2 regions of the Mesorhizobium sp. L103C119B0 genome follow, and region 1 is predicted to be linked to the other one. Evidence: predicted binding sites of a transcription regulator. Region 1 holds the regulator's gene; the other holds the start of a gene.
The links. The regulator PhoB, encoded in region 1, activates phosphate uptake and scavenging genes when phosphate is short. The targets are predictions, from matches to a motif close to TGTCATNNANCTGTCAT.
Positions count from the first base shown of each region.

Region 2: a site for PhoB is predicted at 2,379-2,395, ahead of X728_RS151075 (alkaline phosphatase). Genes of this name have one in related genera too.

Region 1 is NZ_AYXE01000010.1:57,922-62,131, forward strand. Features, by position in the region: gene X728_RS148755 (ROK family protein) at 240-1,475, shown strand; gene phoB (phosphate regulon transcriptional regulator PhoB) at 1,506-2,195, opposite strand; gene phoU (phosphate signaling complex protein PhoU) at 2,212-2,916, opposite strand; gene pstB (phosphate ABC transporter ATP-binding protein PstB) at 2,958-3,782, opposite strand; gene pstA (phosphate ABC transporter permease PstA) at 3,800-4,210, opposite strand, start outside.
Region 2 is NZ_AYXE01000008.1:87,674-91,883, reverse strand. Features, by position in the region: gene X728_RS151065 (TetR/AcrR family transcriptional regulator) at 229-846, opposite strand; gene X728_RS151070 (MFS transporter) at 920-2,203, shown strand; gene X728_RS151075 (alkaline phosphatase) at 2,467-4,041, shown strand; gene X728_RS151080 (hypothetical protein) at 4,089-4,210, opposite strand, start outside.

The DNA of each region.
Region 1 (4,210 bases):
GCGACAAAACCGGCCCGAAGGCCTGCACAAAGAGGCTCCATTTTTTCGAGCCTCGAAAAAACACTGGTTCAATGATAAGGCACTGTCAACATCGATTATGATGGATTCTGATAGCCTTGCCGAATTTTTTCGAGCTCCGCAATAAACAATGACAGGGCTGCCGGCGTCTGCCAATATTTGGCTGGTGCCGTCGAACGCCTTCACTATCATGAGGCGCGAGGAGGCCGGGAGGAAAACAAATGTCGGTTGGGATCCGCCACGACGATCTGCGCCGTCGCAACCGTGCGATGGTGATTTCGGCCGTGCGCCGGGCCGGCCAGCCGTCGCGGACCGAGATTGCGGCGACCACCGGCCTCAGCCATTCGACGATATCGGCAATCTCGTCTGATCTAATTCAAGAAGGCATCCTGATTGAAGGCAAGCCTGGCGAGACCGGCTCGCTGAAACGCGGCCGGCCGCAGGTCGGCCTTGGCCTCAACCCGGAAGCGGCGGCGGTCATGACCGTGGTGCTGTCGCTGAACTTCCTCTCCGTCACCGTCATCGACTATGCCGGCCAGGTGGTCGCGGAAGAACAGCGCCGGCTCGACACGCTGACCATGCCGCGCGACGAGCTGATCGGCGAATGCGTAGCAATCGTCGGGCGGCGTCTCGCGGACCCGGACCTCGATGTCCAGAGCATCGCCCGCATTGCCATGGGCATCCAGGGCATCACCGATTCGCAGGCGCGGGCCATGCTGTGGTCGCCAATCACGCCACTGACCGACATTGCCTTCGCCGACATGTTGGAAGCGGAATTCGGCATTCCTGCCACCATGGAGAACGACTGCAATATGATGGCGGTGGCCCTGCAATGGCGCCAGCCCGAGCGCTACCGCGACAATTTCATCGCGATCCTCTTGTCGCACGGCATCGGCATGGGGCTGGTGCTGAAAGGCGAACTGTTCACCGGCACCCATTCCTCGGGCGGCGAGTTCGGCCACATGATCCACCGTCCGGGCGGCGCGCTCTGCCGCTGCGGGCGGCGCGGCTGCGTCGAGGCCTATGCCGGAAACTACGCCATCTGGCGCAGCGCCAAAATGATGAGCGAAGATGCCGAGCCGGTCGATATCGGCGACGCTGATATGCGCGCACTCGCCGCGCGCGCCCGCGAAACCGATGGCCCGGAGCGCGAAGCCTATCGCAAGGCCGGTGAGGCGCTCGGCTTCGGCCTCGGCAGCCTGTTTGCGCTGATCGACCCGGCGCCTGTCGCCATGGTTGGCGTCAGCGCCGCCGCCTTCGACCTGATCGAGCCGGCATTGCGCGAAGCGATCGCCCAGACCGCCGGCGGCCAGCACTCGAAATCGATCTCCTTCGACACCGAGCCCAACGAGCTGCCGCTGATCCGCGAAGGCTGTGCCATGCGCGCGCTCGGCTTCGTCGATCAGGAGATTTTCGCGCCGGGCATTCAGGCCAAATCCGGCAAGCATGTCGCCTGAATGGCCGGCAACGGCGCGACGCGCAGCATCCTAGTCTTCCCTGATCGCGTAGCCGGCGCCGCGAATGGTACGGATGACATCCGGCATGCGGCCGTTGTTGACCGCTTTGCGTAAGCGCCCGACATGGACGTCGACGGTTCGCTCGTCGATGTAGATCGTCTCGCCCCAGACATTGTCGAGCAGCTGGCTGCGCGAGAACACGCGGCCGGGATGGCGCATCATGAATTCGAGCAGCCGGAACTCGGTCGGTCCGAGCCTGATCTCGCTCTTCTTGCGGTAGACACGGTGCGACTCGCGGTCGAGCACGATGTCGCCGACCTTGAGCACGCTGGACAGCACTTCCGGCTTGGCCCGGCGCAGCAGCGCCTTCACGCGCGCCATGAACTCCGGCGTCGAGAATGGCTTGACCAGATAGTCGTCGGCACCGGTGGACAGGCCGCGCACGCGATCGCTTTCCTCACCGCGCGCGGTCAGCATGATGATCGGCAGCCGCTCGGTTTCGGGCCGCACTCTAAGCCGCCGGCAGAGCTCGATGCCGGAAACAGCGGGCACCATCCAGTCGAGCACCAGGAGATCGGGCACGTTTTCCTGCAGGCGGATCTCGGCCTCGTCGCCGCGTGTCACCACCTCGACGTGATAGCCTTCGGATTCGAGGTTGTAGCGGAGGAGCACGCCTAGCGGCTCCTCGTCCTCCACGACCATGATGCGTGGCGCGATCATAGGCAGTTCACCCTCATCAGGCCGGCGTGGCCATCGCCGTCTCGTCCTGCTTCGGACGATTGGCGGGCAATTGCTGGCCGGTCAGCACATAATACGCATTTTCGGCGATGTTGGTGACATGATCGCCGATGCGCTCAAGATTCTTGGCGCAGAACAAGAGATGCGTGCAGGCGGTGATGTTGCGAGGGTCTTCCATCATGTAGGTCAAGAGCTCACGAAACACGGACGTGTATTTGACGTCGATGCGCTCGTCGTCATTCCTGAGTTTTGCAAGAGCTGCCGCATCGGTGGCGGCATATTCCTCGACGACGCCTTGCACCTGGATCAGCACCAGCTGCGCCATGGCATCGATGGAGTGCGAGAGGTCGCGCGGCGTGACGCTCAAGCCCACGGTGCCGACGCGTTTGGCGATGTTCTTGGCGAGATCGCCGATGCGCTCGAGGTCGCCGGCCATGCGGATCGAGCCGACCACGGCGCGCAGATCGTTGGCCATCGGCTGGCGCTTGGCGATCAGCGTGATGGCGCGGTCGTCCAGTTCGCGCTGGCGCGCATCCATGATGGCGTCGTCGGAAACGACACGCTGTGCCAGCGCATTGTCCGAATTGAGCAGCGCCCTGGTCGAGCCGCTGACCATCGAGCCTGCCAGATCGCCCATGTCGCGGATCAGCTTGCTGATCTGCCCGAGCTCTTCATCGAAGGAGGCGACGGTATGTTCACCCATGATCTTGGTCCTCGTGCCTGAAAATTCACCCGCCGGACGGCTCAGCCGAAGCGGCCGGTAATGTAGTCCTGGGTGCGCTTGTCGTCGGGGTTGGTGAACATCTTGTCGGTGGCGCCCTCCTCGACGAGATAGCCGAGATGGAACATCGCTGTACGCTGCGACACGCGCGCCGCCTGCTGCATCGAGTGGGTGACGATGACGATCGTGTAGTTCTGGCGCAGTTCGTCGATCAGCTCCTCGACACGGGCGGTGGCGATCGGATCGAGCGCCGAGCAGGGCTCGTCCATCAGGATCACCTCCGGCGACACGGCGATGGCGCGCGCGATGCACAGGCGCTGCTGCTGGCCGCCGGACAGGCCGGTGCCGGGCTCCTGCAGGCGGTCCTTGACCTCGTTCCAGATCGCAGCCTTCTTCAGGCTCTGCTCGACGATCTGGTCCATGTCGGACTTGCGCTTGGCCAGCCCATGGATGCGCGGGCCGTAGGCGACGTTCTCGTAGATCGACTTCGGGAACGGGTTGGGTTTCTGGAACACCATGCCGACGCGGGCGCGCAGTTCGACGACATCGATGTTCTTGTCGTAGATGTCGTCTTCATCGAGCGTGATCTTGCCGGTCACCCGCGCCGAATCGATGGTGTCGTTCATGCGGTTGAGGCAGCGCAGGAAGGTCGACTTGCCGCAGCCGGACGGGCCGATCAGCGCCGTCACCTGGTTCTGGCGGACGTCGAGATTGACGTCGAACAACGCCTGCTTCTCGCCGTAGAAGACGCCGACCTTGTCGCCGCGCATCTTGATGACTTCGTTCGACTTGGCGTTCATTTTGTCGCCCACTGCATTCTCAAGGGACTGTTCGGTCATGATGTTCATACCAAATTGCCTTTTTTCTACCAGCGCCGCTCGAACCGGCGCCGAAGCACGATCGCGGTGATGTTCATGGCCATGAGGAAGACGAGCAGGATGATGATGGCGCCGGACATGCGCTCGACAAAAGCGCGCTCAGCCTCGTTTGCCCACATGTAGATCTGCACCGGCAGCGCGGTCGCCGGATCGAAAGGCGTCGTCGGATAATCGGCGACGAAAGCGACCATGCCGATCAAGAGCAGCGGTGCTGTCTCGCCGAGCGCACGCGCCAGGCCGATGATGGTGCCGGTAAGGATGCCTGGGGCGGCAAGCGGCAGGATGTGATGGAACACCATCTGCATCTTGGAGGCGCCGAGACCTAGGGCCGCCGAGCGGATCGACGGCGGCACCGCGGCGAGGGCGGCGCGCGTGGCGATGATTATGGTCGGCAATGT
Region 2 (4,210 bases), on a different contig from region 1:
AGCCTATCGCCAAATCTGCGGCCGGCCTAGCGTGCCAATCTCAACGTTGGCGCCGCCCAAATCGCCCTGCCGGGCAATTCTCCCCCTGAACGGGAGAAAGTGGCCGGCTGCGCCGCTGGCGACAACCTTGCAACGCTGGCAATTGGCGAAATCGTGATGAGAGCGTTCCTCGCCCCATTTCCGGGAAAGGATGCCGGCAGGTGAGGGGCGGCGCCAACGTTCGAAATGTTATTTCTTCAAGCTCGCCTCGATCAGCAGGTCGGCGTTGTGGGCGACCGCTGCCGCCGGGCCTCCGAGGCCGAAGAGCTGGCCACTGATATAGGCGCCTTCGATCAACAGCAGCAGGCCGTCGCCGAGCGTGTCAGGGTCTTTAGCGCCCATCGCTGCGGCCATCGCGCGCAGGCGGTGGCGCAACTCCTGCTTGTTGGCCTCGCTGACGACGCGCGCCGGATGGCCATGTTCGGGATATTCCACCGCCGCGTTGGTCATGCCGCAGCCGCGATAGTCCGGCCTTTGCGTGCGCTTGCCGACGCGAGTCAGGAAAGCCCTGAGCTGTGCCCGCGGGTCGCCGGGATGGGCAGCCACGGCTTCGTCGAAACGCTCCCAATACTCACGGTCATATTGCCTGAGATAGGAAGCGGCGAGCTCGTCCTTGGAGGGAAAGCTGCGGTAGAGGCTGGGCTTGGTGACGCCGGCGCGCTTGACGATCTCGTCGACGCCGATCGCCCGGATGCCGCGGCGGTAGAACAGGTCGTACGCCACGTCGAGGATTTTCTTGGCAGCCTTGGGCGGTGCGGCTGCATGACCGTCCTTGATGGTCAGTTCAATATTTTTGTCCGTTGGCATGGTATGACTCGATTGACGTGTTACCGATCGGTACGTATACATGTCCTCACCCTGCAACGTACCGGTCAGTAACATGATAGCTCAATCCCGTCCCTTTGGCCAGCGCTACGCTTTCGTCGTGGTTGGCGTCATCTTCCTCTGCTTGTTGATCGCGGCCGGGCTTCGTTCCGCACCCTCGGTGATGATGCTGCCGTTGGATAAAAGCTTCGGCTGGGGGCGCGATACGGTTTCGATTGCCGCCGCGATCGGCATCTTCCTTTACGGCCTGACCGGGCCGTTTGCCGCCGCATTGATGGAGCGTATCGGCTTGCGCCGCACGCTGCTTGCCTCGCTTGTGATCATGTCGGGCTCGACCGCGCTCAGCCTGCTGATGACCGAGCCATGGCATCTGTTCCTCACCTGGGGCGTGTTTTCAGGTATCGGCTCCGGCGCGGTCGCCACCGTGCTCGGCGCCACCATCGTCAACCGCTGGTTCAAGACCAATCGCGGCTTGGTGATGGGGCTGATGTCGGCCTCCAGCGCCACGGGCCTCTTGGTGTTCCTGCCGCTGCTGGCATCGCTCGCCCAGTCGGGCGGCTGGCAGCCCGTCGCTACCGCCGTCTCGATCGCCACCGCCTGTCTTCTGCCGCTGGTCTGGCTGTTGGTTCCGGAGCGTCCCGCTTCGATCGGCATGGTGCGCTATGGCGCCGGGGCGGATGACGTGCCGCCGGTATCGCCGGCATCGCAAGGCAATTTCCTGGCGCATACGCTCAACACGCTGCGCCGCGCCGCCGGCACCCGCGTCTTCTGGTATCTGTTCGCCACGTTCTTCATCTGCGGCTTCACCACCAACGGGCTGGTCGGCACGCATCTGATCTCCTTCTGCGGCGACATGGGCATCCCCGAGGTACAGGCCGCAGGCCTGCTGTCACTGATGGGTATTTTCGACCTGATCGGTACGACGCTCTCGGGCTGGCTCACCGACCGTTTCGACCCGCGCAAGCTGCTCGGCGTCTACTACGGCATTCGCGGCCTGGCGCTGATCTATCTGCCCTATTCCGGCTTCTCGGCGACCAGCCTGATCATCTTCGCCGTGCTCTACGGTCTCGACTGGATCGCCACCGTGCCGCCGACGCTCAGGCTCGCCAACGAGGCCTTCGGTGACCGCAGCGGCCCGATCGTGTTCGGCTGGATCGTAGCCGGCCACCAAGTCGGCGCCGCCACCGCCGCCGCCTTCGGCGGCACCATGCGCGAACTGCAGGGCAATTACGAACTGGCTTTCCTGATCGGCGGCATGACGGCGATCGTGGCTGCGTGTCTGTCGCTGCTGATCAATACGAGCAGGCCGGCTTTCGATCCGGAGCCGCAAGCGGCGTAAGGCGCGGTACTAATCTCCCCCCTCAGGGGGGAGATGGCCGCGAAGCGGCCAGAGGGGGTCCGTGCGACCGGACTCAGCCTCTTGCGCATAGGAGGTCGGCGCTCCAAGCGAGGCGACCCCCTTCTGTCGCCTTCGGCGACATCTCCCCCCTCAAGGGCGGAGATCACCTGTCGATTGTTATCAAAGTTTCATCTTCCCGAGATGTGGCTGAAACATTGAAGCTGGAGCTTGCTGGCACCGTTCGAAGCCATCAGGAGACAGCCATGAACAAGATCTCGTTGACCCGCCGCGCTCTCGTCACCTCTGCCAGCGCCGCCGGTCTGCTCGGCGCATCGGGGCTCGCTTTGCCCTATTATTCGCGCGCCAGCCAGCGCCCGGCCTTCACCCATGGCGTCCAGTCCGGCGATGTCGATGCCTCGAGCGGCATGGTGTGGACGCGCACCGACCGGCCTTCGCGCGTCATGTTCGAAGTGTCGTCGACGGAAAACTTCGCCAATGCGACGCGGCTGGCGCCGCTCGATACCTCGCCGGCCAGCGACTTCACGGTCAAGCGCCTGCTCACCGACCTCGCCTCCGACCAGGATATCTTCTACCGGATGACTGCCGCCGACCTGTCGGATATCAACGCCGTTTCCGAACCGATCGTCGGCCGTTTCCGCACAGCACCCGCCTCGAAGCGCGACATAAGATTCGCATGGTCGGGCGACACGGCCGGCCAGGGCTGGGGAATCGATGAGACCGGCATGAAAACCTACGCCACCATCGCCAGGCACACGCCGGATTTCTTCCTGCATTCCGGCGACACCATCTATGCCGATGGCGCCATGAAGGACGAGGTAGACCTGCCTGGCGGCGGCAAGTGGAAAAACGTCGTCCTGATCGACGGCAAGCGCAAGGTGGCCGAGACGCTGGATGAGTACCGCGACCAGTGGAAATACAACATGATGGACAAAAACGTTCTGGCCTTGAGCGCCATCTGCCCGACCTTCTACCAGTGGGACGATCACGAGGTGCTGAACAACTGGTCGGATTCGAAGAATCTCGGCGCCGACAGCCGCTACACCGAAAAATCCGTCCATGTGCTCGCGGCGCGTGCGGCGCGCGCCTTCCATGAGATGACGACGATCCGCTACGAGCCGTCCGAGCCCGGCCGCGTCTACCGCAAGATCGCGCATGGGCCGCTGCTCGACGTGTTCTTCCTCGACATGCGCTCCTATCGCGGCCCGAACGGCCCCGACATGCAGGAGGACATGACGCCGCAGTCACGCATGCTGGGCGAACAGCAGACGAAATGGCTGAAGCGCGAGCTGACGAATTCCAGGGCGACCTGGAAGATCATTGCCGCCGACATGCCGCTCGGCCTCGTCGTCTGGGACGACGGCGCCAAGAAGGTCGGCGCGGAAGCCATCAGCAATGGCGACAATGGCCTGCCCAAAGGCCGCGAGCTCGAGATCGCCGACCTGTTGCGCTACATCAAGACTGCCGGCATCACCAACACGGTCTGGTTGACCGCCGATGTCCACTACACGGCGGCGCACTATTACAACCCCGACAAGGCGCGGTTCCAGGATTTCAATCCTTTCTGGGAATTCGTCTCGGGCCCGATCCACGCCGGTACCTTCGGTCCCAATGATTTCGACATGACCTTCGGCCCGGAGCTGAAATTCATCAAGGCGCCGACCACCGAACAGGGCCAGAACCTGCCACCCTCGGCCGGCCTGCAGTTCTTTGGCCTGGTGGACATTTCAGGGGCGACAGAGCAGCTGACCGTGCGGCTGATGGATCGCGACGACATCAAGCTTTACAAGGTGACGCTCGATCCGGTGCGGTCGGCGTAAGCCTTTGGGTCGGTGCGAAGGATCGCTATGCCTGGAATGGGCAGCCGTCAGTCCGGGTAGCAAACCGTCGGAATCTTCGGCCACACCGCGCTGTCGCAGCCTGCAACCTGCTGCCTCTGCTTGAAAGAGGCGCTGACCGGGCCGGTGACCACGGGGTCGACGCCATCAG